DNA from 3 places in the Bacillus sp. AP8 genome. Region 1 is predicted to be linked to each of the others. Evidence: riboswitches for the same ligand, from Rfam matches in the RefSeq annotation. Region 1 holds a riboswitch; each other region holds the start of a gene.
The links. Region 1 has a riboswitch for glycine ahead of gcvT (glycine cleavage system aminomethyltransferase GcvT). Riboswitches for the same ligand answer to the same signal wherever they lie in the genome.

Region 1 (10,514 bases):
GCTTTAAGAGTTAGAACTTGAGAATCGCGACTGCCATCGACGTATACTGTACCACCTTTTGCACCGCCTTTATATAATCGCTCATACACTTTTTCTACTTGTTCTACACTGTACCCTTTTGGTGCATTTACTGTTTTAGAGATCGAACTATCAATCCATCTTTGGATAATACATTGTACATCTGCATGTGCTTCTGGCGATAATTCCATAGCTGAAATGAACCAGGATGGTAAATCATTAGGTTTTGCCTCTGGATTTTGTTGTAAATATTCCTGTACAATATCAGCTTTCACTTCAATGAACTTACCTAAACGGCCACTTCTGAAATACGTAAAGGAGAAGTATGGTTCAAGACCTGTAGAAACACCTACCATTGTACCTGTACTTCCTGTTGGAGCTACGGTTAATAAATGTGAATTACGTATTCCGTACTTTTTAATGTCAGATTTTATACTAGAAGGCATTTTCTTCATAAAACCAGTTGAAACAAAATTTTCACGTAAGGTATTTGTTTCTTCATGATTTGGACCAACCAAGAAAGGAAAACTTCCTTTTTCTTTAGCTAGTTCAATTGAAGCCGCGTAAGCTGTAGTAGCAATTACCTCAAACACTTGATCAACTATCTGGTTTGCTTGTGCGCTTCCATAAGCTGCTTCGCAATAAATTAATAAATCGTGTAATCCCATTACACCTAATCCTACACGACGTTCACCTAAAGCTTGCTTTTTATTTTCCTCAAGAAAATATGGTGTTGCATCAATAACATTGTCTTGCATACGAACACCAACCTCTACCGTGCGTTTAAGCTTCGTATAATCAACTGTTTTCGTCTTTTTATTAACCATCATCGCTAAATTAATAGCAGCTAAATTACAAACAGAATATGGAGCTAAAGGTTGCTCTCCACATGGATTCGTTGCTACCACTTGTTGTCCATAAGCTTTCGCATTGGTCATATCATTCGCATTATCAATAAAGAAAATCCCAGGCTCTGCAGAATAAGTAGCACAAATATTGATTAAATTCCAAAGCTCTTTTGCTTTAATCGTACGGTATACTCTTACTTTATGTCCAAGCTTCTCCCATGCTCTAACATCACCGACATTTTTCCATTCTTCATTATAAATGTCCATTTCTTCTTTGCTATAGTTCTCGACATCTGGAAATTTCAATTCATAATCACTATCATTTTCAACAGCATCCATGAAATCCTTCGTTAAACAAACGGATATATTAGCACCTGTTAGAAATTCCGGGTTATGAACGCTGTATGTTCCACCTGTTAGAAGTTTTTCCTCTGCTTCACGAATATTTTGTTCATTAAATCCACCTAAACCTGGTATATTTTTATAGTTTACAACCCCTTGATACATTGTTCTTTCTTGTTCAGTTAAAGGTGTAAACTTTAGCTTTTCATTAGCATATTTTTTAATCGTTTCATCGTTTGTATTTTCCATTAAATATCGTAAGATACGTGGATTTTGCATTTTAGAAATAATAAATTCGACAATATCAGGATGCCAATCAGCGAGCATAATCATTTGCGCACCACGTCTTGAACCACCTTGTTCAACTAAATGAGTCAGCTTAGCTATATCATCTAACCAAGATACTGAACCTGAAGATTTCCCATTCACACCCTTTGCTAGTGTATTTCTTGGACGTAGAGTTGATCCGTTCGTTCCTACTCCACCTCCACGACTCATGATTTCCATAACTTGCTTTCTATGCTCAGATATCCCATCACGAGAATCTGCTACAAACGGCATAACATAGCAATTAAAATACGTTACATCTGTATTAGATCCTGCTCCGTACAATACTCTTCCAGCTGGTACGAAATTTAAACTAGATAACTCTTCATAAAATTTTTCAAACCATTCTTTGCGCTTCTCTTCAGTTGTTTCGACTGCAGCTAATCCCGTTGCATTTCTTTTAGCAATTTGCTCATAAAATATCTCAAGTGGCTTTTCCATAACATCTAATGATCGATTGACGATACCTGATTCTATTTCTTCTGGCTTATCCAAAGCTCCTCTAAATTCGTCTTCAACCTGAACCCTAGCTTTCTTCTGTTGCCAGTCAATGCTCACAATATGTCCTAAACCTCGTGCCGGGAATTTCGGATCTTCTTTTATTGTTAAAACAACAAAATCGCCCTCAGATAAAGTAATTTTTTCCGTATCTTTAAATGAATATCGATCGATCATAACAAGACGAGAGACTCCTTGATGAGTCAGCTTCATATCGGCTGTTATAGGATGAACTTGTGGAAATAGTTTGATATCCTGATTTAACCTCTTGATATTTTGCTTCATGGTTTCTAAAATCGCAACAGACATTGTTACCTCTCCTTTTTCACTACCATAAAATATATAATTACACATAATTGCTGAGTTTATTAAAGTATAATTAAATTTATCACATTGTCTCTTTAAATACAATATATTGAGTTCTCCATAATTATACATATCAATATATAGTGTTTTTGTAGAAATAAAAACAATTTTGTCAAACGTGAAAAAGGTCGAAAAAACGAGATAAGTATAGAATTTTTATCATTTTTCGTTTTTTCTAACTTTATTTCAAAATTTTTTAGAGTTGCATTTTTTTATTTTAAGACGAACCCTTTACTTTATTGGATTATTCCTTTTTCACAAAAAATGAAATAAAAAATATTTTTCTTTACTTTTTGCAATTTGGTGACATTGAACAATAAAAGCATTAGCGCTTGATTACCCCCGGCCAAACATAAGACAAGCTGGCTAGAAGGTTGCTCTTTGAGCTTCTGACGGATTGGCTCATGACCTCGAGGGCTTAGGTGAAGGAGCTAGACTTCAACATTTTCTAAAGCAAACGATCCATAGGTCAAAATTTTATCATTTCCTAAACAACAAAAAAGCGATGACGGATAACCGTTCATCGCATAAAATTCCATTCGTCACTTTCATATTTTTCTTTACTTAATTTTAGTATATCATTTTGTTGACCTTCTGAAAGCTGATAATCTTGTAACGTAACACCCAAACCTTCTGAAAATCCTTTTTTAAAGGCTACTTTTGCTTCTTCAAGAGTAATGATTCGATCAGAAAGATCGTTAATCGCTACTGCTTTGTTTTTAAAGCTTTCAAACATTCTTTCTTTCAAACGTTCATTTTTAAATAGAAATAAATCAAATAGTTTTTCACTTTCTAAATCTAGCAAAATCGAGCCATGTTGCAATATGACACCTTTTTGCCTTGTTTGAGCACTTCCCGCTACCTTTCTACCTTCAACAACTAACTCATACCAACTTGGTGCATCGAAACAAATCGAAGATTTAGGATCTTTCAGTTTATTTCTATCTTCTTCTGTTTCAGGTACAGCAAAGTATGCATTAAAATCGAGGTTTTGAAATCCCTTTAATATCCCTTCAGAAATAACACGATATGCTTCAGTTACATTCTTCGGCATGTTTTTATGATCTTCCGTAACTATAACACTATAAGTTAGCTCATGCTCATGTAAGACAGCTCTGCCTCCAGTAGCTCTACGGACAAATCCTAATCCTGATTCTTTTACTTTATGTATATTTATTTCCTTTTCAGCTTTTTGGAAGTAACCAATTGAGAGTGTAGCAGGATTCCATCCATAAAATCGAATAACAGGTGGAATTTTCCCCTCACTATGCCATTGTAAAAGCATCTCATCCATTGCCATATTATAACCTGGTGAACAATTGCCAGAATCAATAAACGCCCAAGTCTCTTGCACCATATTTGTAAACCACCCTTATCAAATAATCTTTATAAGAATAACAAAAAAGTATATGTTAGACAAAGAATTGTTTTTAAATCAACGGATTGTGAAATTTCTTTGATATTATATGAAGACAATATTATAATAAATAATGATTGTATCGTTTTTTAGGGTGAGAGGAGTTTTAATATTGCTAGGATATTTACTTGTACTATTAGTAGCTATTATTGTGTACACTCTTTATAATTTGTGGGCGACAAAAAGAGCTGTAAAAACGTTAACTCAAGAAGAATTTATTGAAGGATACCGTAAGGCTCAACTAATCGATGTTCGCGAACCAAATGAATTTGAAGGTGGACACATCCTTGGGGCAAGAAACATTCCAATGTCTCAAATGAAAACACGTTTAAAAGAAATACGTCCAGATAAACCTGTATATTTATACTGCCAAAGTGGACTTCGTAGTGGTCGTGCTGCTCAACTGCTTTATAAAAAGGGCTATAGACAACTATTCCATTTAAAAGGCGGATTTAAACAATGGACTGGTAAAATTAAAAGAAAACAATAATTTACAATTATACAAGGAAGGGCTGTCACCTAATGGGACAGCCCTTCCTTATATTTTCGAGGCATGATTTGTTCTCATCAGTCTCGTTTTCTATTTTTCCTTCGTATATCTAAGAATAGGCTTACGAGCTGCCATTGTTTCATCCAATCGTTTAATAACAGTCGTGTGAGGTGCCTCCAATACAATATCTGGAGTTTCTTCTGCTTCTTTAGCAATTTGTATCATTGTATTAATAAATCCATCTAACGTTTCCTTACTTTCTGTTTCAGTAGGCTCAATCATCATACATTCCTCTACATTCAACGGGAAATAAGTAGTCGGTGGATGATATCCAAAATCAAGCAGTCGTTTTGCGATATCTAAAGTACGAACACCTAATTTCTTTTGACGTCTGCCACTAAGAACGAATTCATGCTTACAATGACGATCATATGGTAAATCAAAATAAGGTGCTAATTTTCTCATCATATAGTTCGCATTTAATACAGCATATTCCGTTACGGCTTTTAACCCATCTGGCCCCATAGAACGAATATACGTATAGGCACGAACATTTATACCAAAGTTACCGTAAAACGGTTTAACACGTCCAATAGAAAGTGGACGATTATAGTCCAAGTTATATAAATCATTTTCTTTAACAATAACTGGGGCAGGAAGGAATGGAATTAACTCTTTCTTCACACCAACAGGACCTGACCCAGGACCCCCACCACCATGAGGACCTGTAAACGTTTTGTGTAAATTTAAATGTACAACGTCAAAGCCCATATCTCCTGGACGAGCTTTAGATAATACAGCATTCAAATTCGCTCCATCATAATACAGCTTTCCACCTGCATCATGAACGATTTCTGCCATTTCTAAAATATGCTCTTCAAATAAACCAAGCGTATTTGGATTTGTAAGCATCAAGGCTGCTGTATCCTTACCAACCACTCGTCTTAAATCTTCAAGATCGACCAACCCTTGGTCATTCGATTTAACTGTCACTGTTTCAAAACCTGCCACCGTAGCAGAAGCAGGGTTAGTTCCATGAGCTGAATCTGGTACAATAACTTTTGTACGCTCTGTATCACCGTTTTGCTCATGATAGGCACGAATCATCATTAATCCTGTCCATTCACCATGAGCACCGGCAGCAGGCTGTAAAGTCACTTCATCCATTCCCGTAATCTCTTTCAATGACTCTTGAAGATCGAATAACAGCTCTAACGCACCTTGAACAGTTTCCACATCTTGTAATGGATGAATATGAGCAAAGCCATTAAATCGGGCCACATTTTCATTTATCTTTGGATTATATTTCATTGTACAAGATCCTAACGGATAAAAACCTGAATCAACACCATGATTTCTTTTGGATAAGGCAGTATAGTGACGCATAATATCAAGTTCAGAAACTTCAGGTAGGTCGGCTGCTTCATTACGAATGAACTCAGATGGAATAAGCTCTTCAATGTTTACTGCCTCAACGTCCATCTCTGGCAAGCTATAACCAATACGTCCTTCTGTGCTACATTCAAATATTAATGGTTGATTTTGCTTATTCATGGCGATCCCCCAATTCTTTAACGAAAGCATCGATTTCTTCTTTAGTTCGTAATTCTGTAACTGCAACAAGCATATGGTCTTTCAGTTCAGGATACGTATTACCTAAATGGTATCCTCCAATTATTCGTGACGCTAAAAGTTTTTGATTACACTCCTCATAGGAACTTGGAAGTTTAATAACGAACTCGTTGAAAGATGGACCATCAAAAACAGTTTCAATCCCTGCTGCTTGTAATGCTTTTTTAGCATAGTGAGCTTTCTGGATATTTTGAACAGCCATTTCTTTCACGCCTGTTTTCCCTAAAGCTGTCATCGCTACTGAAGCCGCCAAAGCATTAAGCGCCTGATTCGAACATATATTAGATGTTGCCTTATCACGACGAATATGCTGTTCGCGAGCTTGAAGTGTTAAAACAAAACCTCTTTGCCCATCTTCGTCTACTGTTTGACCTACTAGACGTCCTGGTACTTTTCTCATCAATTTACTTGTAACAGCAAAATAACCGCAATGTGGTCCACCGAATGCTGTTGGAATTCCAAATGGTTGTGCATCCCCAACAACAATATCTGCTCCTAATCTTCCTGGAGGTGTCAATGCTCCTAATGAAAGAGGGTTACTAGATACAATAAGCATTCCTTTTTTTTCATGAACGATTTTTTCGATTTCAACTAAATTTTCAATGCGACCAAAGAAGTTTGGATATTGAACAATTACACCCGCCACTTCATCACTCATTTCATTTTGAAGAGCTTGTAAATCAGTAACACCATCAGCATAAGGTATTTCTACGACTTCGATATACTGACCTTTTGCATAAGTTCTCACTACATCGCGATATTCAGGATGAACTGCTGTTGAGATTAATATTTTCTTTCTTTTGCTATTTCCACAGCTTAACATCGCAGCTTCAGCTAGAGCTGTCCCTCCATCATACATAGATGAGTTGGCAACGTCCATTCCAGTAAGTTCACAAATCATTGTTTGGAATTCAAAGATAGCCTGCAATTCACCTTGAGAAATTTCAGGTTGGTATGGTGTATAAGCAGTATAAAATTCCGAACGTGATAAAACATGATCAACAATAATCGGGGCATAGTGATCATATACACCTGCGCCAAGGAAGGAAGCATATGATTTAGAATCAACGTTTTTAGATGCTAATGTACTCAGTTCTTTTGTTAATGCTGATTCTGACTTAGCCTTTTTGATATTATACTCCCCTTTAAAGCGTATACTTTCAGGAATATCATTAAATAAATCATCAATCTTTGAAACACCAATTGCTTCTAGCATTTGTTTTTGATCATTCTCTGTCATTGGCAAATAACGATGCTTTAACATAATTCAACCTTCTCTCTATTATTTTCTAGGTCTTTTATAAAAAGGTGTATTGACGACTTTTGCTTGCACCTTTTTCGTACGAATTTCTACTTGAACAGCCGTATCGAGATCAGAATATTCCTTTTTGATTAGGACATAACCTACATTTTTCTTTAAGGTCGGAGATTGTGTTCCTGTTGTCACTTCTCCAACGCATTCATCATTTACGTAGACAGGATATCCATGACGTGGTATGCCTCTATCGATCATTTCAATCCCTACTAATTTGCAAGGAGCTCCATTTTCTTTTTGATCTTTCAATACTTCTTTCCCAAGAAAATCTGCTTCAATATCTGTTTTCACAGCAAATCCTATACCTGCTTCAATCGGTGTTATATCAGCTGATAATTCTTGACCATACAATGGTAAACCAGCTTCAAAGCGTAACGTATCGCGAGCACCTAAGCCTATTGGAAGAACTTCATCAAATTGTAAAAGCGTTTTCCAAATCGTTGTAACTCCCTTACGATCGCAATAAATCTCGAATCCATCCTCACCCGTATAACCAGTTCTTGAAATAAGTGCCTTTACACCGCATACCTTAACATCTTCTTTAAAAGAAAAGAATTTAATTTCTGCTAAGTCTGTATTTTCAGTTAACTTTTGTAATACTTCTTGAGCAAGAGGACCTTGAAGTGCCAATTGAGCAATCTCATTAGATAGATTTTCTAGAGCTACATCAAAGTTTGTACTATGTTTGCATAGCCATTCGAAATCTTTTTCAATATTAGCCGCGTTCACTACTAATAAATAATTTTCGTCTGTTTTTTTGTAAACTAAAATATCATCTACGGTTCCACCATTTTCATAACAAAGAGCCGTATACTGAGCTTTTCCAGCTGTTAACTTGGTAACATCGTTTGTTATCATATATTGCAAATAAGCTGTGCTATCTTTCCCTGTTACAATTATTTCACCCATATGAGAAACATCAAACACCCCTGCTTTTGTTCTTACAGCCTCGTGCTCTTCCTTAATACTTGAAAACTGTACCGGCAAATCCCAACCACCAAAATCAATCGTTTTCGCACCATAATCTTTGTACACTTCGAATAAAGGTGTTCTCTTTAACTCCGTCATTACAAACCTCCTAAATTTCAATTGATTTCATTTTGCCATTATAAGACTATCTCTCTTAAAAGACAGAAAAAAGGACAGAGAAGCCCCATAATCTTGGGCTATCTCTGTCCTTTTTACCTGAGAGTTTACCTATACTTTAGGCTGTCCCCTTTGGTGGTTCTAATGAACACTCTCCAGAGTTGCGTCCAGCAAGAGTTCTTTTGCCTGAGAGATTCACAGATTATTACTGCTTGCTCCTTCGGCGCTGTATACACAGTCTCTCCCCTTACCTTCATTCGCTTATATTTATTTGTTAATTGGTCATACTAAGAAAAGTAATTTACTTGTCTTCTCAGATAATTTGTTACCAATCATTTTCTTGACATTGTTAAAATGAAAAATTCCTTATTTTACTATCATCCTACCATTAAACAGTAAATTATCGCAATTATTTTCTTATTTTTTTCTCTGAAAACTTACATTTTTTATTTTTTTCTTAAAAACGTTCGTCTTTTTCAAGGAGGCTTTACATATGAAAATCAAAGTAAATTGGGATTCTACGTGGGAAGATGGCTTTTTAAAACGCCTAGAGGAAGACGGACCATGGAGTAGCTGGGATTTATATAAATTATCCCTTCAAGCCGAACAATCTATTCAAGTGCCTGACTTTGAGGGATTACAAGCCCCTAAACATCTACATCATTTAAAGCCACTTCCCCATCAGCTCGAAGTTGCTAAACAAGTTGTAGAAAACATGAATGGAAAAGCCATTTTAGCTGATGAAGTTGGACTTGGAAAAACAATTGAAGCTGGGCTCATTTTAAAAGAATATATGATTCGTGGACTTGTAAAAAAAGTGCTCATACTTGTACCAGCCTCTCTAGTTTCACAATGGGCTTATGAATTAAACAGTAAATTTTTTATTCCAGCTGTTGTTCAAAGAAAAAGCTACGTCTGGGATTCCTGCGATGTTATTGTTTCATCTATCGATACGGCTAAACGTTCACCACATCGTGAAATTATTTATAATCAACATTATGATTTAATCATCGTTGATGAAGCACACAAATTAAAAAATAACCGTACCAAAAACTATGAATTTATCCAAAATCTAAAAAAGAAATTTTGCTTATTGCTAACTGCTACACCTATTCAAAATAAGGTAGATGAAATATTTCATCTCGTTTCTCTTTTAAAACCTGGTCATCTAGGGAACTCCTCCCTTTTCACCCAAAAATACAAAGGAAAAGGTAGACAAATATATGAAGATGAGCATTTAAAAGAACTAGTTAATAAAGTGATGATCCGAAATCGGAGAAATGAAACTGGGATTGAATGGACTAAACGAAAAGTTGAAACCATTGTTATTTCTTCAACTAAGGAAGAACGAGATTTATATGAAGCTGTCACCAACTGTCGATTATCAGAGACAGCTGTTAGTGGCTTTTCAACCTTAACATTGCAAAGAGAAGCTTGCAGCAGTAGAGAAGCTGTCTATTATACGCTACAAAATATGTTAAAGAAAAAAGAGCAGCCAAGCGAAAATTTCATGCAGGCTATTCAATTGATAACAGAAAAAATCAATGCCGTTACTAGTAATTCCAAAGCAGAAAAAGCCCTTCAAATTATAAAAGAAAGTCATGACAAAGTCATCATCTTCACAGAATATAGAGCGACTCAATTGTATTTACAATGGTTTCTTAAACAACATGGCATTTCCTCTGTCCCGTTTCGTGGTGGGTTTAAACGCGGTAAGAAAGATTGGATGAGGGAATTATTCCAAAATCACGCCCAAGTACTCATTGCGACAGAAGCAGGTGGAGAAGGAATCAATTTACAATTTTGCAATACGATAATTAACTTCGACCTTCCTTGGAATCCTATGAGACTTGAACAACGAATCGGTAGGGTCCATCGACTAGGGCAAGAAAAAGATGTTATTATCTATAATTTCGCAACAGAAGGAACGGTTGAAGATCACATTTTACATCTTCTCTACGAAAAAATTCATCTTTTCGAAAAAGTTATTGGTGAGTTAGATGATATTCTAACCAAATTAGATATTGGTAATCTTGAAGAGTACTTAGCTGATGTAATGACGAACTCAAGAAGCGAAGGGGAAATGAAAATTAAGATGGAAAACCTTTCGTCAATCATTTCACTTGCACAAGAAGTAAAGGAGCGTGACCAACGTGCAGCAACATGAAATTCAGC
Region 2 (10,514 bases), on a different contig from region 1:
TATCTTTAACTAAAATATTAATATAATAATCAAAAAAAAACGAGTCATCAACAATAATAACTATGAACGCTACCTGTCACTACCAGTAATTATGATATCCCCCTTGATATTCTCACTTCTTTTATTAATACTACCTCATGATCTTACTGGAAAGATTTTAGATATAATAAAAGCCTTGAACATCATCAAAGTTCAAAGCTTTTGTGTGTTACTAGTATGAAGTACTTAGTAACATCTTTTTATACAAGTAATTTTCTTATTCTTTATACACTAAAATATACGGCCAATCTTCTATCACTGAAGAGTATATTGATCTTCAATAGCTTTAATCTTGTCGTATAATTCTTGATTGATAGGTGTAGATACTCCATATTTCTTCCCTAATTCCACAACCGTGCCTGCAAATAATTCCACTTCACTAAAACGTTTTGCCTCCACATCTTGAGCCATGGATGGTTTTCCATTAGGGCTTAATGTACCTAATACTTTCAGCCAATAGATCAAGTCTGCTTCCGTTAAATGAACTCCTTCTTTTTCGGATAGAGCAATTACTTCTCTCATCGCTGCAATCATTGTTTCTCGTGCTTTTCCTTCTCTTTGCACTCCCCCATAGTTACTTTGATGAACAGCGACTGTTTGATTAACTCCTACATTCAGCATGAATTTGCCCCATTGTCGTCTATACATATCTTTATCCAATTCAAATGGAAGATCCATTGCTGTAAAAAACGCTACTAAGTCCTTTGCGTTTTGTGAAACTTCATCAGAATCTTTACCACCAAAACAGAGCATACCCATATGGTCATAGGTTAATTTATTTCCTAGCTTAACGGCATCCATACCTTGTGCAACACAGTATAATACTTTGTCCATGCCATACGCTTCACCAATAATCACTTCACTCGTAATCCCATTCAATAGCGAAATAATAATAGTATGTTCTCCAACATAGTTCTTCACTGCTTGAATAGCTTCTTTCAATCCATTATATTTAACTGCAATGATAAGCAAGTCTGCTGGTTCTACTGCTTCATCTGGTGTAACATAATGAAACTGGCATGGTTCTCCATTGCAATAAATTTTATGTTCTTGATATCTTTTGATACGATCCTCATCTGCTATAATTTTCAAATCCTCTGTTGGCATTTTTTTTAATAAATGATTGCCAAACAAAACACCTAATGCCCCTAACCCTATAATGGATACTTTTTTGATTGTCATAGCCTCACTAACTTCCTTTCTTTTTCTATAAAAATTTTACTATATTTCCAGAATCTTTAATTTATATTAGTTGGAAGCATTTAAAGTGTGGAATATGAAGGCTTTTATGTAGTTGCTATTCTACTAAAATCCTATACATTAAAAATAGATTATTCTAATTTGTTGACCGAAGCCAAAAAAGATGATAGAATTCCAATATTGTTTTATAAATATAATAAATGTTGATTTATAGAAATTTCTTTCTATTAAACTTAACATTTAGACATAATCGCATATTAGTAAGCGATGAATGCCGTGGATAAAACTATGGCAGGAGCAGCTTCTGGAGAGACTGTACAAAGTACAGCGCCGAAGGATTCACAATCTCAGGCAAAAGGACAGAAGGATAACGAGTTACCAATTGTTATTCTCGACCTTAATGAGATTGGAATGTTTCCAATCTCTTTTTTTATTTCTCTCATAACAAATCAAGTGAGGTGAAAGAATCAAGCTTATTTTTTACATTAAGGAGATAAGATATCTAGTAGATTTTGAAAAAAATCTGTGAAACGAACGGCACTAGGAAGAAAAACACCTGTTCACTCAACAAGTCTACACTATTTTATTATCCGAATTTTTTAAATCATTTGACTACTAATGGAGGCGCAGAAAAATTGGCTCAGCAAAAATTAAAACGAGATTTAAAAAATCGACATGTACAATTAATTGCAATTGGAGGAACTATCGGAACAGGTTTATTTTTAGGATCAGGAAAATCTATTCACATGGCAGGTCCGTCCATTTTATTTGCTTATCTTATCATCGGAATATCTCTTTTCTTTGTCATGAGAGCGTTAGGAGAACTACTATTATCAAATAGTGGCTATACATCTTTTACTGAATTTGCAACGGAATATATCGGACCTTGGGCCGGATTTATAACTGGTTGGACCTATTGGTTCTGCTGGATTATGACAGCGATGGCTGATATTATTGCTGTCGGCGTGTATATGCAATACTGGTTTGATATCCCTCAATGGGTACCGGCTATAGCAGTCCTAGTTATTTTATTAGGTTTGAACCTATTAACGGTAAAACTTTTTGGAGAGTTAGAATTTTGGTTTGCAATCATTAAAGTTATTACAATTATTGCGTTAATCGTGATTGGTATTATTTTGTTAGTCATTGGTTTTAAAACTAATACTGGCACAGTTTCTATCTCAAACATTTGGAGCCATGGCGGCATGTTTCCAAATGGAATATCAGGATTTTTATTTTCACTTCAGCTAGTGGTGTTTTCATTTGTTGGGGTTGAATTGGTTGGGGTTACAGCAGCCGAAACTTCTAATCCGAAAAAGAACATCCCATCAGCTATCAATAAAATACCGCTTCGAATTTTACTTTTTTATGTAGGTGCTTTGTTCGTCATCCTTTGTATTAATCCTTGGGATCAATTGCATGCTACGAGCAGTCCTTTTGTTGAAGTATTTACGTTAGTCGGTATTCCGGTTGCCGCAGGAATTATCAATTTTGTCGTGTTAACATCCGCCGCTTCTGCGTGCAATAGTGGATTATTTTCAACAAGCCGAATGCTTTATACATTAAGCAAAGATAAAGAAGCACCAGCTAAGTTGTCTAAATTAAATAAACACGCCGTTCCAAGTAATGCTCTATTCATATCTACTCTTGTTGTTTCAGTAGGTGCCTTGTTAAGTAAATTAATTCCAGAAAATGCATTTGAAGTTGTTACAACAATTAGCGCCATCTGTTTTATTTGGGTATGGAGCATTATCTTAATTTCACATATTATCTATTCTAAAAAAAGACCTGATTTAAGAGCAAAATCGATTTTCAAAGCGCCTTTTGCACCTTTTATCAATTACATTATTTTAGGGTTGTTTTTATTCATATTAATCGTCATGCTATTTGCAGATGCAACACGCTTACCGCTTTTATTAACACCCATTTGGTTTGCGATGCTAGCAATAATATACAAAGTAAGGGAAAAGAACTAACAGTTAGTAAGAAACACTCACCGCTCCTTTTTGGTTTAGAGAATTCCAAAAAAGGTTTGAGACGATAGAATTCGTTCTCAAACCTTTTTTCATTAGTCATTTACTGATTCTCCTGTAAAAATTCCTCAACTATTGTATTAAACTTTTCACTATGCTCCCAAAACATTAAGTGTCCTCCAAGTATCTTGATTGAAGATTCAGGAGTGATTTTTTGTATATAAACACTCGCGACGTCAGCCCAATGCTCTGCAATAATGGATAACGTAGGCACTGATTCACTAGCTAGCTTTGCTTCTTCACGGTAATCAGAAAACATTCCAGCTGAAAATAAATTGGCAGCAATATAGTAAGGTGTTTTTAATGATTGTTCGACAATCCAATTCAATTCTTCTTCCTTCAATTCACGTTGAACCATCACTCCCTTCGCATATCCAGCTATAAAATCCCTTTGTCCTTGAGGATTTCTCATATAAGCTGTATATGCCGCGCCAATATCATCAAGAGAACCCTCCACCCAATCTTGATCATTAGTTGATAGGGCCTTCGGAGACATGTCTACTAATATCATAGATTTAATATGATCCATTCCATATTTCTTCACATATTCCCAAATTGTAAGACAACCAAATGACCAGCCTACTAGCGTCATATTTTTTACGCCTAATTGTAATAAGAGTTTGGCCAAATCCTCCCCATGTGTCACATAATCATTTCCATGAAGTGAAGCTGTAGAACGACCATGGCTTCTTGGATCGATAACTATCACACGATTCGTTTTCGAAAAATACTCTACCTGCTTAGAGAACACCTCCGTCGTAAAGGTGAATCCTGGAATAAAAACAATCGGATCGCCACTCCCAACATCTTGTACAAATAATTCTACCCCTGGGTCTACTTCTAAATACTTCCCACCTACTACTGTCATCATTTCAGCTCCTTCGGCAATTTCTATTAATCTGTTATTACAATATTCCATTTATCTTCGTTACATGCCTATCACATTAGAGGATACGGAATCTTTTTGTTGAATCCTTATAATGGAAAGGTGGTGGAACATTGACAAAAAAGAAAAACTTAGAAGATTACCGATAAACCATCCTGCCAGAACGTAATTTAAAGAAGAGTTAGCCAAATGCTACGCTGGCTTCCGAGATGAACAAGCAGTAGATAATCATTTGGAATTTTAGAATGGGACTATCAAATTACTTCAGTTGTATCCAAAATCTTATCTTCGTTAAATCTTGCTTCAGATGACACATTTAAAAATCGAGTTTATCCGAGAGTTACAGTAATTAATAACTAATGGCAAGTAAATGTGGAGCTATGGGCAGTAAATGATCTGATACGAACAGTTAAACACCATTTATCTACAGTAAATCCAACGTTACGGCGAGTAAACAGCATTTTCATTCCAAACTACTCTTCTCTAATTCTCATAATTTCTTCACACACGAAATCATACATCGTTTCTACACCTTCACTCGTTGCTTCGAATCGGTATGCCTTGTCATGCTGAATACCCATATTCTCAGCTTCTTTGGCAACATCAATATTAGCTCCCATAAAAAGAAATTCCCAATTATATGTCTCTTCTTGATGTTTGATCATCTCTTGAATTTTTTTATAAGTGAATTCTTGGCTAGCATTTTCTTGTCCGTCTGTCGTAATAACAAATAAAACCTTGCCTGGTCTTTCTGCTTCATCCGTCTTAGATAAACGATGTCCTACATCCAAAATGGTCTTACCAACGGCATCTAGTAGCGCAGTTATCCCTCTCACTTCATATTCTTTTTCTGACAATCTAACTTTATTGGCATCTACACCATTCCAAACAACTTCGTATTCGTTATCAAAAAGAATTAAAGTGATTATCGTTTCACCCTTTGTTTGGCATTGTTTTTCAATTAACGAATTCACCCCACCAATAGTATCCTTTTCGAGTCCGCACATGCTTCCACTTCGGTCGAGCACAAAAATGATTTCAGTTAAGTTTCGATTCATGCTTATCATCCTCCCAAACAACTAATTGATGATATAATTTTAACTAAGTTCATACGTCATTTGGTCGCCTCAAAAGCGACATTTTTGGAGGTATAAGAAGTGCTTGACCATGCCTTATTAAGAGAAATACAAACATATATTCAAACACATATAGAACCAATATGCTTTAAACTACAAGAATCCATTTATTTTATAGACAGTGCTATTGAAAATAGTACATCTGAAGATGCATTAGAAGACTTCATTAAAGAAAACCGGAAACCATCACTCAGCAGTGTCTTATTTTCATTTATAGATCAAACGGGGGAAACAGACGCCACCATTTATAATCGAGCCGGCATTGATCGTAAGCTCTTTTCAAAAATTCGAACCAATCCAAATTACCATCCTAGGAAAAGTACCATTCTCGCGCTTGCCCTAGCACTACAATTAAATAAGGATGATACGGATATCCTCTTAAACGCTGCTGGCTATTCACTATCAAGCAGTGAGACAAGCGATTTAATTGTACAGTTTTGCATTGAGAAGAAAATCTATAATATCTTTGACGTGAATCAAGCTTTAGAACATTTTCATGAAAAGCCATTGAATGGTTTACTATAAAAAAAAGGTTATGCACTTCACCGCGAAGTACATAACCTCTAAATACTTTTTACTTAGTATTTTCTTTCACTCTAAACTTCACAATTTCTGTAATTAGTTCCTTAGGCAAAGGCTGGCTCAACGGAAATTGAATAGCTCCTTTTGAATGCTTAAAATCGTCAAGCTGACTTTTAAAGTTTTCAACACCACTAGCACCAGGATAAAATCCAATATGCGCTTTATTCATTGCAAAATGCACCAAATTTTTATTCAAATAAAAAGTCGGCATCCCCCAGCTTATTTTTTCAGTCGCCATTGGTGCAGCCTCTCTAATCACTTGCCTTATTTCTTGCAGTTTGTCCTGCAGCTCTTCTGGATACTGCAATATATAGCTTTCCACTTCATTCATCAGCCAAACACCTCTTTCACTCATTCTACTTTGTAGCCTCTAAGATAGCCATACTTTCTCGCTGATAAACAAAGAAATTTACACAAGAAAAACACAACTGACCTAAACAGAAGCTTATTCCTTTCCAACAATCACTAGAAAAAAAGCTTTGATTTCAATAAGAAATCAAGGCTTTTAGAAGTTTCTATAATTATTTTAATTCTATAATACAGCCACATTCTCGATATTTGTAGAGTGTATATGGCAACACATGAATGCTGGTGGGTTTATTACGTTCTTAAGACCTTTTTCTTTCAGAAAACAGACTTGATCAAACTAAAATCAAAAGTAAGTAACATATTATTTTCATAAACGCAACCTTTTGAAGGTAAGAACGCAAAGCCACGAATCAAACAATAACAAAAATTTGCCGGCTGCAAAGGAAATTGAAACTGAATACAATAAGTACACATGAGCTGATGTGATTCATATTTACTCTAACTTTTTAAGAGTCCCATCATTTCACTATCCCTGTCATATCAACATCTTTTCCAAAGTTATCAAGCAATGCTCGCACTTCATCTGTTGATTTCGTGTTCATCAATTGATTTCTTAATTCACTTGCCCCTCGGAAGCCTTTAACATAAATTTTGAAAAAGCGATGAAGCCCTGTGATTGAACGTGGCAGTACTTCCGCATATTGATCTTGAAGGTCAAGCTGCAGTCTTAAAAGATCAAGATTTTCTTTACTGTTATGCTCTTTTGGCTCTTTTTCAAAAGCAAAAGGATTTTTAAAAATGCCTCGCCCGATCATAACACCATCAATACCATATTGTTCAGCAAGCCGCAGCCCAGTTTGACGGTCAGGAATGTCTCCATTGATTGTTAGTAGCGTATTTGGAGCGATACGGTCACGTAATTTTTTAATTTCCGGAATTAGCTCCCAATGTGCATCTACTTGGCTCATTTCCTCTCTTGTACGTAAATGAATAGAAAGGTTCGCAATGTCCTGTTTTAAAATATGCGTTAACCACGCCTCCCACTCATTTACATCCTTATAACCAAGTCGTGTTTTCACGCTGACAGGCAGGCCGCCTGCTTTTGCTGCTTGAATAAGTTCTGCCGCAACGTCTGGACGCAGAATAAGACCACTACCTTTTCCTCTCGATGCCACATTCGGTACAGGGCAGCCCATATTGATATCTACACCTTTAAATCCTAGTTCCGCCATTCCAATACTCATTTGACGGAAATATTCGGGCTTATCCCCCCATATATGTGCAACCATTGGCTGTTCATCTTCTGTAAACAACAAACGTCCACGTAAACTGTTTATTCCTTCTGGATGACAATAGCTATCCGAGTTTGCAAACTCTGTGAAAAATACATCCGGTCGACCGGCTTCACTTACTACATGACGAAAAACAACATCCGTCACATCTTCCATTGGTGCTAGTATAAAAAACGGTCGTGGTAAATCACGCCAAAAATTATCTATCATTTCAAACTCAAATCCTCTCATTATAAATACAACTTCAAACTCTCGGTCAAAAAATAAAACGTCAAATGTCCAACTTCTTTTACACTTATATCATGCTTAATAACTTATTATCAAACAAAAGTACATTTGACATTTATAATTTATGAAAAAACGATTGTGAAAATCGGAAATGTTTATATTAACGAAAATCAATCCTGAATAGTATTTTTATAAACAAAAAAGCAGATGGTATAGATTTTTTCTATATCAACTGCTTTTCTATTATACTGTTCAGTAATAATAAACTCCTGCTACACCATCCCGCTCAAACCCGCATTCCTACGCTACCTAATTTCTACCATTTAAAATAAAGTCCTGCACAGTTCCAGCATTCTCACAAATTTCTTCTCACTTTTTTTCCCACAACTTTATTTAATATTAAAATAATGTCGTGGTATTCCCTACTTTTCTTCTTGCCTTTTTCTCCCTCTTTTTCATGCTTTAAGGGTTCGTAAGAACCCCCTCTCACTTTTCATTCAAACGTTGAAACCGTAAGGTTTACCCTTGTTTTCTTCTTGCCTTTTTCCTAAATTAAAAAGGATGGGATTCCTGTTCCCACCCTTTCTTTTTCTTCCTTTTCTCCCTACCTTGACTCACAACTTTTCCACAGGCATATCAGAACTTTATTTTGATTATGACAGGGGTTTATTTTGTGAAGCAGGAGATTATTTTGGTTTTACATATACCAACTCTAACAACGCGACCGTCTCCACATGTGTCGTTTGTTTACACAAAAAAGCTATTCGTCACTATATAACATTTATTAACGCTAACAAAGTAACTAAAAACTGTATCTTAAAAGAAACCAAAACATTATCTGTCGTTAATTATAACTAAGCTAATTTTATTATAACTTATACAACGGTGGCACATGGGTGGAAAATTAACTTTATGCCACCGTTTATATTTTTATTTAATCTCATCGAACACTTTTACCTCACCTCGAAGCTTATATTCCAACAACCACTTCTCAAATTTCCTCTTTCTATCTAATGTTGTCGTAAATATCTCTAAACGTGGAGTATCTAATGATTTAAAACAATCAACATAAGACTTAATCTTTTTATGATTATCTTGCATGTGTCTAGTGTTATCTATTTCAACTATATGAGTATATCCATTTCTTTTATATACAGCATCGGCAACCATTTTACTTTTAGTGACTACATTCATACCTTTTATGACAATACCTAAATTATTAGGCTGCATTACCTCATATTCCAAAACACATTCATTTTTCCAATCCAAAGGACAATTTAAATACATGTATGCTTCATTTCTTAAAAGAGTGTGTTCCAAATTTGATTTTTTCACTTGTTGTTTATCAGAATCAATAAATGAAAGTCCTTGTTTATTCAGATAAAAGACCTTTTCTTTATTGAAAAATGTTGTATTGACATACGGTTCAATCTTTTTTATTACATAGCATGCGTTTCTATAACTTTTCAAATCATGGATTCCACGAAGATTTTTTATTGTGGCCATCCCTAAATGATCTATCGTTATCAATAATTGTTCTACTTTTGACTGAGTTGATAATATCACTTTCTTTCTCCTCCATTTTTGTGAACATGTACTTGTCATCAATATAAGGCACTTGTACAATACGTTTCTTTTCAATCTTATAAATTGCTCTACCAGGTATGCTTGGTAGTTCTTCAGCTCCGTTTTCATCTAAAATAACTCGTGAAGCAACTTGAGCCGCAGCAATGAAAGATAATCGAGCAACAATGTTCATTTTAATTTGCATTGGTACTGCTTCTTTCACAGGATATTGAGTACAAAAAAGCATTCTATATCCAATACCTCCACCTATACGAGCGATTTCTGATAAGGTTTGTTGACAGTAATTAGCATACTTTTTTAGTTCTCCAGTAAGTAGGTTCGGTGAAAGTTCAGCTCCTTCATCCACAATAATGAATGTCCTTTTCTTTATTGGAGTATCGACTATATTTGTATAACCATTTTGTCTAAATGACTTTTCTTTGTCCTTTAACTCCTGGTGAATTAATGCTAATAATTCAACTGATTCACGTAAATCAGAAGCAACTCCTTTCACTTGTGGTAGACCAATGTATTTTCCAAACTCTAAACCACCCTTTAGGTCCAGAAAGTAAAACTCAGCATTTTCTAACTGATTCATAAGCAAAGTATAAAAGGCTTCTTTAATAAACACTGTTTTACCAAATCGAGTAACACCACCGACTAGCATATGAGGATATTTTTCAAAATCATGATAAAGTGTACCTTCATGATTCTTTCCAATTGGTATTTGCCATGTATTGATACTTAGTAAGTCATCTGTGTATTTCCATTTAGTAGGCAACTGAGAATTGAATGTTTTAAGCTTAAATACTCCATCTTCAAAGGTATAATCACAATCTTTATTAAGACCTTCTTCAATTGCTGGAATGATTGATTCGAATTGATAAGAGGATAATCCGAGTGGTAAAGAAAAAATGTAAGTGGAATGTGTTTGTTGTTGAGATTTTTTTAGTAGAATTGGGTAGTGGATCTCTTCTTGTTTTTTAATGCCTAATGATGTATTTTCAAATACTTTTTTTATTTTATCTATGTCCTTCATCTTTCTTTTTGGGACAAGCGCTGCTCCTACTGCTAAAGCTGGTAAAGCTAGTATTTCCCACATTGTAACCCTCCTTGAATATTTCATTGTAGCTTTCAAAGATGTTTTCATAAAGTGAAATTTTCATTGAAGTTTTCATTTATTGTTATATAACGTATATCTCTTGTACTTTTTCTTTCATTTTCTTTGGAACAGATATACATC
Region 3 (10,514 bases), on a different contig from region 1:
GAATAACAGCCAAATTAGAATCAACGATGGATATAAAGGACATTAAATGAAGGCACTCCTCTTCGCCTTGATCGTGAGGAAGTTGAACGACTATCACTTCAGCGACTACTTCTTTTGTCATTTCTTTAATTTGGTGAATGGCTTCATCATTTGTTCGATAGCCTCTTCCAATAAGTAGTGTTCGATCATTTAGCCAGACGAGATCTCCTGCATCTGCAACGGCTTCTCCATATAATTCACCAAGAATAGGGATTGATTTTTCTTTTAAAAATTGCTTGAATACCTCAGCTTCTGGTTGTCGTACTTTTTTTCCAGATTTAAGTATAATAGCTCCTTTACTTGTAAACTTAACAGGATCATGAGCATAAATAGAATCCAGACCTACATTCTCTGAAAAAGGAAGAAACTCTATTTTTTCAATATGTCTGTTAAGAATGGAAAGAAAATGTTCATACTCTTTTTGTGCTAACTCAAAATTCGGTTCCTCGATATAATTGAATTTTTTCCATTCCTTACTTAAATGTTCTTGGCTAATAAAAGCGTCATTTGGATGTTTAATAATAACGGTATTTAGCTTTTTGTACATAGATTGACAATAACTCATTTTCATCACCTTCCGCATTGTGGAATATCTTTCCTTAATATGAAAAAATATAATTTGATAGTATAGTAGATAAAAATAATTGTCAATTTATTTTGAATAATTAAAATAAAGGAGGTGCAGAAGAAATTAAAGAAACATATTATGGAGACGCAAATGACTAAGAGGATGATAAACTTCTTATGAAAACTCGCCAGCTTACTAAATTTAACGAAGCAGAAAGCCACCCGTTTTTAAAGTGGATGGCTTTTGAATGAAAAGCTATAGGTCAAGATAGTTCTGTCTTGTCGAACAAAAACTTATTTGTTCTCGTTTAGGAAATAATCAAATTTTGACTTGTAGAACGTTTGGTTTGAAAATGTTGAATTCTTGCTTCAGCGTCCAGCACTCGAGGTCATAAGTCAATCTGTTCAGAAGGTTAAAGAGCAACCTTCTAGTCTGTTTGGCTTATGCTGGTCGAGGCTGATTAGGGCGCTTTTGTTCTTGTTTAATCATTTTGATGAACAAGTCCATAAAGCGTTGATCTTTTGTTAACTCTGGATGAAAGGATGTAACAAGAATATTGTTCTGTTTAGCAGCAACAATATTCCCTTCATATGTTGCTAGTATTTCAACTTCACTGCTAACTTTTTCGATAAATGGAGCCCGTATAAAGACAGCAGGATATAATTCTGACATACCATTTATTTGTAAATGAGCTTCGAAGCTATCTACTTGACGACCAAAGGCATTTCTTTTCACAGTAATGTCGATAAGTTGAAGATGGGCTTCTTCTTCACCTGTTAATTCATTTGCTAAAAGAACCATTCCGGCACAAGTACCGAATATTGGTTTAGTTTGACCGAATTGTTTAAGTGGCTGAAGAAAATCATATAAATCAATAAAATGTCTCATCGTTGTGCTTTCACCACCTGGAAGAATAAGACCATCAATCTCTATAAGCTGCTCAGGATGCTTGATAATCATCGCACGTTGTCCTGCTGCTTCAATCTGATTGACATGCTCTTGAACCGCACCTTGTAATCCAAGTACACCGATTGTTTTCATCTTACCAACCACGCTCCTGCATTCTTTCAGAAGGATGTAATGTTGAAATATCAATTCCCTTCATGGCAGTACCAAGCTCTTTAGATAATTGTCCAATTAACTCATAGTCAGTATAGTAAGTAGTTGCTTGCACGATTGCAGCAGCAAATTTCTCTGGGTTTTCAGATTTGAAGATACCTGATCCAACGAAAACACCGTCTGCACCAAGTTCCATCATTAGAGCCGCATCCGCAGGAGTAGCGATACCGCCAGCAGCAAAGTTTACTACAGGTAAGCGACCTTCTGATTTAATTTGTTTTAGAATCTCATAAGAAGCACCTAATAGTTTAGATTCTGTCATTAATTCATCATCATTCATGTTTACCACTTTACGAACTTGAGCGTTTACTTTTCGCATGTGACGAACAGCTTCTACAATGTTTCCTGTTCCAGGTTCACCTTTTGTACGAAGCATAGAAGCACCTTCACCAATTCTGCGAGCGGCTTCACCTAAATCGCGACACCCACAAACGAAAGGCACTTTGTATGCGCTTTTTAATAAGTGAAATTCTTCATCTGCAGGTGTTAATACTTCACTTTCATCAATATAATCTACACCCATAGCTTCTAGAACACGAGCTTCAACAATATGTCCAATACGAGCTTTTGCCATTACTGGAATAGATACAGCATTCATTACTTCTTCTACAATACGTGGATCAGCCATACGAGCTACTCCACCAGCTGCGCGAATATCTGAAGGTACTCTTTCTAATGCCATAACTGCGACTGCTCCAGCTGCTTCAGCGATTTTTGCTTGCTCAGCGTTAACAACGTCCATGATTACGCCGCCTTTTTGCATTTGTGCCATACCACGTTTAACTACTTCACTTGCTTGTGTATTTGTCATATCATTCAAACCTTTCTGATTTTTATTTTTTTTCTAACCCTACACCTGACATGCCTACCGCGTGACTCCTTTTTGATTAGGAGTAATTGATCGTAAACTCATACGTTAAGGTAATACAATTTCTTAAAGATAACTATTTAACCAAAAAGGAACGGTGACGGTTTATCTTGTTTTTTAGTATAAAAAGAGTCAGACTGTATTAAAAGGGTCAGTTTTTGATAAAATGATGGGGTCAGAAAGTGGGGGATTAGAAAAATGGAGATGTTATCCTGTAATTTAAATCGATCAAGTGAAGTACCATTATATGAACAATTATATGAATATATTAAAAATGAAGTTATGAACGGTAGATTACCATATCAAACTAAATTGCCATCTAAGCGTAAACTCGCCGAATTTCTTCAAATTAGTGAAAATACTGTAGATACAGCCTATAACCAATTAACGGCAGAAGGATATTTAGAAGTTATTCCTCGAAAAGGGTATTTTGTTATGGCTTATGACGATTTAGAATTTATACCGAAAGTGCAAATGCCAAATCAAAAAAAAGAAAATAAAGTACAGCTTCGTTATCATTTTCATCCGAGTCAAATCGATACAAGTAATTTTCCTTTTGAAGTATGGCGCAAGCTTTCTAGAAAGTTTATTTCGATTGAGCAGCAGGAAATTCTGTTATTAGGCGATTCTAAGGGGGAGTATGCATTACGAAAAGAAATTGCGAATTATTTGTATCATGCTCGTGGTGTTATTTGTTCAGCTGAGCAAATTATTATCGGTGCAGGGATTGAAATATTATTACAGCAATTACTTGTTTTATTAGAGGACGATACAATCTATGGCGTGGAAGATCCGGGTTATCACCTAATACATCGCATCTTAAAAACATATCCTAAAGAAGTATATCCTTTAGCTGTTGATGAAGATGGACTAATTATAGAAGGGTTAGAACAGTCCGACATTGATGTAGCTTATGTAACACCTTCGCATCATTTCCCTTATGGAAACATTCTCCCGGTGAATAGAAGAGTGAAACTATTAAATTGGGCTGCTGCTTCAGATAAAAGATATATTATTGAAGATGATTATGATAGTGAATTTCGCTATAGTGGGAAGTCGATTCCTTCCCTTCAAAGTATGGATCAGAGCGATAAAGTTATATATTTGGGTTCTTTTTCTAAATCACTCATGCCATCTATACGAATAAGTTATATGGTTTTACCAAAACATTTACTACATCGTTATGAAACTGAGTTATCCTTCTATCATTCAACGGTTTCGCGAATTGACCAGCTTATTCTAGCAGAATTTATTAAACAAGGAATGTTTGAAAAACATTTGAATCGAATGAGAAAGGTATATCGTCATAAGTTAGATTTAGTAGGAAACATTTTAAAGGTCTATAATAATCAAATATCTATCATAGGTGGTCATTCCGGACTACACGTCGTTCTAGTTGTTAACAATGGAATGACGGAAAAAGAATTAGTAGAAAGAGCGGCAGCGGCTAAACTTAAAGTATATCCATTATCATCTTATATGCTGGTAAAGAATGAAGACATGCTACCTACTATTGTCATGGGCTTTGCAGGAATTCCTGAGGAAGAAATAGAAAAAGCCATTCATCTATTATTAGCAAGCTGGAATATTATTGAAAAGAAAAAATGACTACTATGTGATTAGATTTTTAGAAGGGAAAAAACAGAGTCCTACATCTTGGAGGACTCTGCCTTTAGGAATAAATAATTGAGAACTTGAAATGAAGTATTCTAAAGAACAATGTAGTAATATTTTTTCTAAAAAATATTTTTGCTTTTTTAGTCAGTTTGGCGATCTTTTAAGAAGAAGGCTAAGATGAAACATAGGGTTGCTAGAACAATAGTAAAAACAAAAGATGCATTTAGACCATCTACAGCCGCATTAGCCATTTGTTTCATGTAAGTTAATTTATCTGTTTCCATTAGGGCTGCACTAGGAGAATGCAATTTAGTAACATAATCATAATAATAATTAATATAGCAGTACCAATTGATCCAGCGACTGTTCTTAATGTATTATTAACGGCTGTATCATGACTTATCATGTGGTTAGGCCGCAGTAGTAAGTGGCATCATAATCATTGAAATACCTAAGAAACGTGCTGCATAGATGAATGAAATCCAAACCATGCTAGTTTCTAAACCTAAATTCATAAATGGGATGGTAGAGAGAACTAAGATAAATAAACCAATAATGGAAAGCCAACGATCCCCATATTTATCATATATACGACCTGTGATAGGTCCCATAATCCCCATTAAAATGGCACCAGGTAATATATTAATCCAGAGAATAAAGAACTTTTTCTATGAATATTTTGAATGTAAATAGGTAAAACAATACTTGCACCAATCATTTTCCTTCATTGGTAGTGAATATGGGCAAAGTCGTTCAAGTGACAATCAGGGTGAACGTATGAGAGTGTGAAAGCTTAAAGTTTAGATACAGAAAAAGAGAATTAATTTCAGAAACAGAGCCTAAAAAAAGAACTTATGATAGAGTTTACATGTTACGCTATCTAATACCTTTTTTTAGGAATGCTAAAAAACATCCTTGCAGAGCAGACAATCTGTATGTGAAAAAAGTAATTGAAACATATTTGGTATAGTAGGATAGTAGTGAATATATTTTTAAGCAAAATAAATTACAGTATTATAAAAATTTTATATAATGTGTTTTTAAAGGTTTTGCCAATTATTCCAAAGAATTCATAATATTATTAATGGGAAAGTGGAGTTTATATGGAAAAACAAAAAATATATTTTACTTTTTTTTCATCAGTTCAATGGTTTTTCTTTATTTTTGCCAATACCATTGTTGTTCCCATTTCAATAGCAGGCGTTTTTCAATTAGATGCTAGTTCCTTAGAAAATATGATTCGAGTGTCATTGATTTTGACAGGAATTGCAAGCGTTTTTCAGGGATGGATAGGGCATAGGCTTCCATTAATGGAAGGGCATTCAGGTTTGTTATGGGGGGTTATTCTAAATTTAGGAATTTCCGCATCAACAATGGGGCTTAGTTTAACGTCAATCGGTGGTGGAATTGTTACAGGAACCCTTTTAGCTTGTGCAGTAACTTTATTATTTGCCGCCTGTAATTGGATACATATTTTGCAAACTATTTTTAAACCAATGGTCATGACGGTATATTTGTTCTTATTATCTTTTCAACTTATTTTGATTTTTTTTAAAGGCATGCTCAAAATGGATGAAACAGGTGCTCTTGATCTTCCGATTAGCCTATATTCGATTGGCATTGTTCTTCTCGTTAGCTTGTTAAAAATTAAAGGGAATCGATTGCTAAGCAATTTTTCAATCTTACTCGGGTTGGTAGTCGGATGGATTGGCTTTGCATTGCTTTTTCCGAATGACTTAAAGGATATCGCTCATTCAGGTGGATTTTCCTTATCCTTATTTCCATTAGGTCAGCCAAATTTAGAATGGGGTATTGTCATTGTAGCTTTTATTGCTGTAATGATGAATCTTACTAACACAATGGCTTCAATTAAGTCTGGTTCAGAGCTTCTTGATGAAAAAAGAACCACTAAAGATTATCGATGCTCTATTGCTATAACGGCTATTTTTACTATGTTTGGTACAGGATTTGGATTAGTACCATATACTCCTTTTACTTCATCAATTGGTTTTTTACAGAGTACAAGAATCTTTGATAGAAAACCGTTTATCCTAGGCGGAGTCATTTTAACTGTGATTGGATTAGTTCCAATCATCGGATCATTGCTAGCAACAATGCCAATTACTGTTGGTAATGCTGTATTATTTGTAGCTTATTTACAGTTGTTTGGAACGGCATATAGTAGTTTAAATGGTGTTGTTTTTAATTCAAATACAATATTTAGAATTGCTGTACCACTTCTTGTAGGAATTTCTATTATGAATGTTTCACCTCAAATTTTTAATAGTCTTCCTGCGATATTAAGACCGTTTTTATCAAATGGTTTAATAATGGGAGTAATCATATCGATAGTACTTGAAAAAATGGTTAATTGGTCAAAATATGAAACAATAGAAAACAATATATCTGCAAATCAATGATAATATATAACGTAAATGATTTATCCTTTGGTGATGAATCATTTACGTTTTTTATTTTTTGTGTAAAAAATAGGAACGCTTAGAAAACAGAAGTATCGCTCAGAAAAAGAATATATCACGAGAGTTCACTCAAAAATGGGGGATATCATTCAAAAATATCTCATCACAAGAAACAAATGGTGGTGGCAAATCTGCACACCACCATTTATGAATGTCTGATTAATTAATCATGGATTGCAACGGAGCTGGTATACGTCCGCCTCGACGAATCATTTTTTCTGAATGGAATGGATTCACACCCATAACTGGAGCACGTCCTAATAACCCACCAAATTCCACCATATCCCCTTCTTTCATTCCTGGAACAGGTATGATGCGAACTGCTGTTGTTTTCTTATTTATCATACCAATTGCTGCTTCATCTGCGATGATTGCTGATAGAGTAGCAGCCGTTGCATCTCCAGTAACAGCAATCATATCTAGACCAACTGAGCATACACATGTCATTGCTTCAAGCTTTGGTAAAGTAAGAGAGTTATCAAGAATTCCACGAATCATTCCGTTGTCTTCACTAACAGGAATGAATGCTCCGCTTAAGCCACCGACATAAGAACTTGCCATGGCTCCTCCTTTTTTCACGGCATCATTCATTAGTGCTAATGCAGCGATTGTACCATGTGTACCGACGCTTTCTAGGCCGATTTCTTCTAGAATTTCTGCAACACTATCGTTTTGTGCATTCGTTGGAGCCAGTGATAAATCCATTATTCCGAATGGTACTCCAAGTCGATTTGCTACTACACGTCCTATTAATTCACCAGCACGAGTGATTTTGAATGCTGTTTTTTTAATAACATCTGCGACTTCACCAAGATCAGCGTCAGGGTGACGTTTGAGGGCGCTTAATACAACACCAGGTCCGCTAACACCGACATTTATAACAACTTCGCCTTCACCAGCACCATGGAAAGCGCCTGCCATAAATGGATTATCTTCTACAGGATTACAGAATACAACAAGCTTAGCACAGCCTAATCCATTACGATCACTTGTTAGTTCAGCGGCTTTTTTCATTACTTCACCCATGGTACGAACAGCATCCATATTGATTCCTGCTCGTGTGCTACCAATGGAGACTGAAGAACATACTCGTTCTGTTACACTTAATGCTTCAGGGATAGCATCTAATAAAGTTTGGTCACTTTTCGAAATACCTTTGTGAACAAGAGCTGAATAGCCACCGATAAAATCTACGCCAAGTTGCACAGCAGCTTTGTCAAGTGTTTGGGCAAGCTCTACAGCTTGATCTTTTGTTGCAGTTCCTAAAATTTCAGCAATTGGAGTAATAGAAATACGCTTATTAATAATGGGAATTCCCATTTCTTTTTCAACTGCTTCAGCCACTGCTTTTAAATCTTTAGCATATGTCGTAATCTTTTCAAATACCCTTTTGTTCATTTTTTCGAAATCAGAATCCGCACAATCCTTTAGATTGATACCCATTGTGACTGTACGAATATCTAGGTTTTCAAGTTGAACCATACGAATAGTTTCCATCATTTCATTTAATGCAATATTCATGTTCGTCATTCCTTTCCTTACACACGATGCATAGCTTTAAAAATTTCAGCAAGCTGTAGATTTATGGTTAATCCTAGTGATTCCCCTAAAGATGATAGGTCATGTTGAAGTTCATCTAGATTTTCAAAGTCTGTTACGTCTACTAACATCATCATTGTGAAAAAGTCATTCAAAATCGTTTGATTAATATCTAAAATATTCACATTTTTTTCAGCAAGTATATTTGTTACCTTTGCAATAATTCCTACTTGATCATGTCCAATTACACTAACAATTGCTTTTCTTTGACTCATTTGTATCACCCCATAATGTAGTTAGAAGGCTATGAGAAATCTCATAAGCCAATAAAAAAAGATTGGAATTTCTCCAATCTCATCAGGCTTCAGAATAACAAAATGATACTCGTTACTCTTCTGTCCTTTTGCCTGAGATTGTGAATCCTTCGGCGTTGCATATTTGCAATCTCTCCAGAAGCTGCTCCTGCTATAGTGTGATCCATAGCATTCATCGCTTACTATTGTTTTGTTAATGTTTACTAAAAGTTGCCATCTATAATCTGATTGGAATATCCAATCAAATTATTTTTGTGAAATAATTTAAAATTCTATCACTGATTTTTAATAAGGTCAATTAATAAAATGTGGCAGTTTAAAGGATGTGACACTCTTATAGATACCTTTGTCATTTCAAATAAAAGTATGTTTTGTGAAAAAATACTAATTTTTTAAACTTTTCACTTTTATTATCTTTTTAACTGATATACTTATATGGTGATTGAAGGGAGTTGTGTTATGGAAAGGCGAAGAAACAGACGAACTAAAAAATCGAAATGGAGTCTTGTAATTATAGGGTTGATTCTTATTGCTACAGCCATCATTTTGTATAACTTTTTTCTGAAGAACGATTCTATGAAAACAGAAGGCTCAATAAAACAAGAAACAGAGAATAAGTCGGAGAACGTTAAGACAAATAAACCTGATTCAAAACCTATAGAACCAGAGCCCGAGGTTGAAAAGACACTTACCATTAGTGCCGCTGGAGATTTTACTCTAGGGAGAGATGAAACATTTTCTTATTCAGGCTCGTTTGATGATGAAGCCCAAAAGAATGGATTACCTTATTTTGTGGCAGAGCTTGATAATGTCTTTAAAGAAGATGATTTTACCACTGTTAATTTAGAAACAACTTTAACGAATGCGACACAAAAAGCGCAAAAGAAATTTCGTTTTAAAGGAGATCCATCATACGCACAAATACTACATTTAGGTGGTATAGAAGCAGTGAATATTGCTAATAACCATATTTTTGACTATTTAGAGAAAGGTTATCAGGATACGAAAGCTACACTGGAAAGTCAAAATATTCCTTACTTTGGATATGATGATTCTATGGTTCAAGAGGTCAAAGGGCTTAAAATCGGTGCGGTCGGATATGAAGGATGGGAAGACAATCCTGAAACAAGAGAGATAGTAAAAGCGGGTATAAACGGGCTGAGAGAAAAAGGCGCAGATATTGTACTTGTTCATTTTCATTGGGGAATCGAACGTGAATACGTACCGATGCAATCTCAGAGAACATTAGCTCAGTTTGCCATTGATAGCGGCGCTGATTTAATTCTCGGACACCATCCCCATGTTATTCAAGGGATAGAAGAGTATAAAGGAAAGTTTATTGTCTATAGCTTAGGGAACTTTATGTTTGGTGGAAATCGAAATCCAAGCGATAAGGATACATATGTTTTCCAGCAAACGTTTCATTTTAAAGGCAAACAGCTGATGGATGTTAAAGAAATTAAGGTCATTCCATTTTCTATTTCTTCCGTAAAGAATCGTAATAATTATCAACCGTTGAGATTGACTGGTGATGAAGCGCAAAGAGTAAAACAGAAAGTGATTGATTCTTCAAATCAAATTAATGGATCAGATTGGCTACAATATGAAAAACAATAGAAATAGTACGCGATTTCTTCATTAATGAAGGAGTCGTGTTTTTTTATTCAATGCAATACAAGTACCTAAAATGGCATTGGTATTAGGGGCTGTTTAAATATTGTATAAGCAGGGAAATCAAATTAGTAGAAGATAATTTTTCCTAGGAGAAAAAGAAAATGAATGGGTCAAGGAAATGGTAATGGCTTGTTTGTATATCTTGGATTTACACAATGATTGAATTTGCCGTATCTTTGCACACATTTTATCTGGTTTGTTCGTGAGAAATTTCTATATGTATTGAGTAATCTATCTCTACAAACAAATAAACAATTACAAATCATGAGTTTGTTTGAGTTTTTGACATTGGTTAT

Region 2: linked by a shared signal. The riboswitch ahead of BN349_RS17435 (amino acid permease) and the one ahead of gcvT (glycine cleavage system aminomethyltransferase GcvT) in region 1 are both predicted to bind glycine.
Region 3: linked by a shared signal. The riboswitch ahead of BN349_RS17210 (ACT domain-containing protein) and the one ahead of gcvT (glycine cleavage system aminomethyltransferase GcvT) in region 1 are both predicted to bind glycine.

Annotation. Positions count from the first base shown of each region.
Region 1 covers NZ_CAPG01000040.1:8,615-19,128, forward strand. The annotation lists gene BN349_RS11860 (vitamin B12-dependent ribonucleotide reductase) at 1-2,342, opposite strand, end outside; gene BN349_RS11865 (lipoate--protein ligase family protein) at 2,920-3,756, opposite strand; gene BN349_RS11870 (rhodanese-like domain-containing protein) at 3,890-4,306, shown strand; gene gcvPB (aminomethyl-transferring glycine dehydrogenase subunit GcvPB) at 4,397-5,860, opposite strand; gene gcvPA (aminomethyl-transferring glycine dehydrogenase subunit GcvPA) at 5,853-7,202, opposite strand; gene gcvT (glycine cleavage system aminomethyltransferase GcvT) at 7,221-8,321, opposite strand; glycine riboswitch at 8,424-8,500, opposite strand; glycine riboswitch at 8,504-8,596, opposite strand; gene BN349_RS11890 (DEAD/DEAH box helicase) at 8,833-10,506, shown strand; gene BN349_RS11895 (YqhG family protein) at 10,493-10,514, shown strand, end outside.
Region 2 covers NZ_CAPG01000074.1:4,116-14,629, forward strand. The annotation lists gene BN349_RS17425 (ketopantoate reductase family protein) at 295-1,221, opposite strand; glycine riboswitch at 1,534-1,612, shown strand; gene BN349_RS17435 (amino acid permease) at 1,875-3,215, shown strand; gene BN349_RS17440 (alpha/beta fold hydrolase) at 3,316-4,140, opposite strand; gene BN349_RS17445 (vWA domain-containing protein) at 4,632-5,216, opposite strand; gene BN349_RS17450 (hypothetical protein) at 5,316-5,819, shown strand; gene BN349_RS17455 (iron chaperone) at 5,869-6,207, opposite strand; gene BN349_RS17460 (tRNA dihydrouridine synthase) at 6,704-7,687, opposite strand; gene BN349_RS17465 (hypothetical protein) at 8,636-9,271, opposite strand; gene BN349_RS17470 (FtsK/SpoIIIE domain-containing protein) at 9,177-10,373, opposite strand.
Region 3 covers NZ_CAPG01000072.1:2,483-12,996, reverse strand. The annotation lists gene BN349_RS17245 (dimethylarginine dimethylaminohydrolase family protein) at 1-604, opposite strand, end outside; gene pdxT (pyridoxal 5'-phosphate synthase glutaminase subunit PdxT) at 1,049-1,648, opposite strand; gene pdxS (pyridoxal 5'-phosphate synthase lyase subunit PdxS) at 1,650-2,537, opposite strand; gene pdxR (MocR-like pyridoxine biosynthesis transcription factor PdxR) at 2,793-4,202, shown strand; gene BN349_RS17225 (hypothetical protein) at 4,622-4,831, opposite strand; gene BN349_RS17220 (uracil/xanthine transporter) at 5,315-6,631, shown strand; gene BN349_RS17215 (PFL family protein) at 6,851-8,212, opposite strand; gene BN349_RS17210 (ACT domain-containing protein) at 8,230-8,505, opposite strand; glycine riboswitch at 8,616-8,693, opposite strand; gene BN349_RS17205 (CapA family protein) at 9,004-10,161, shown strand.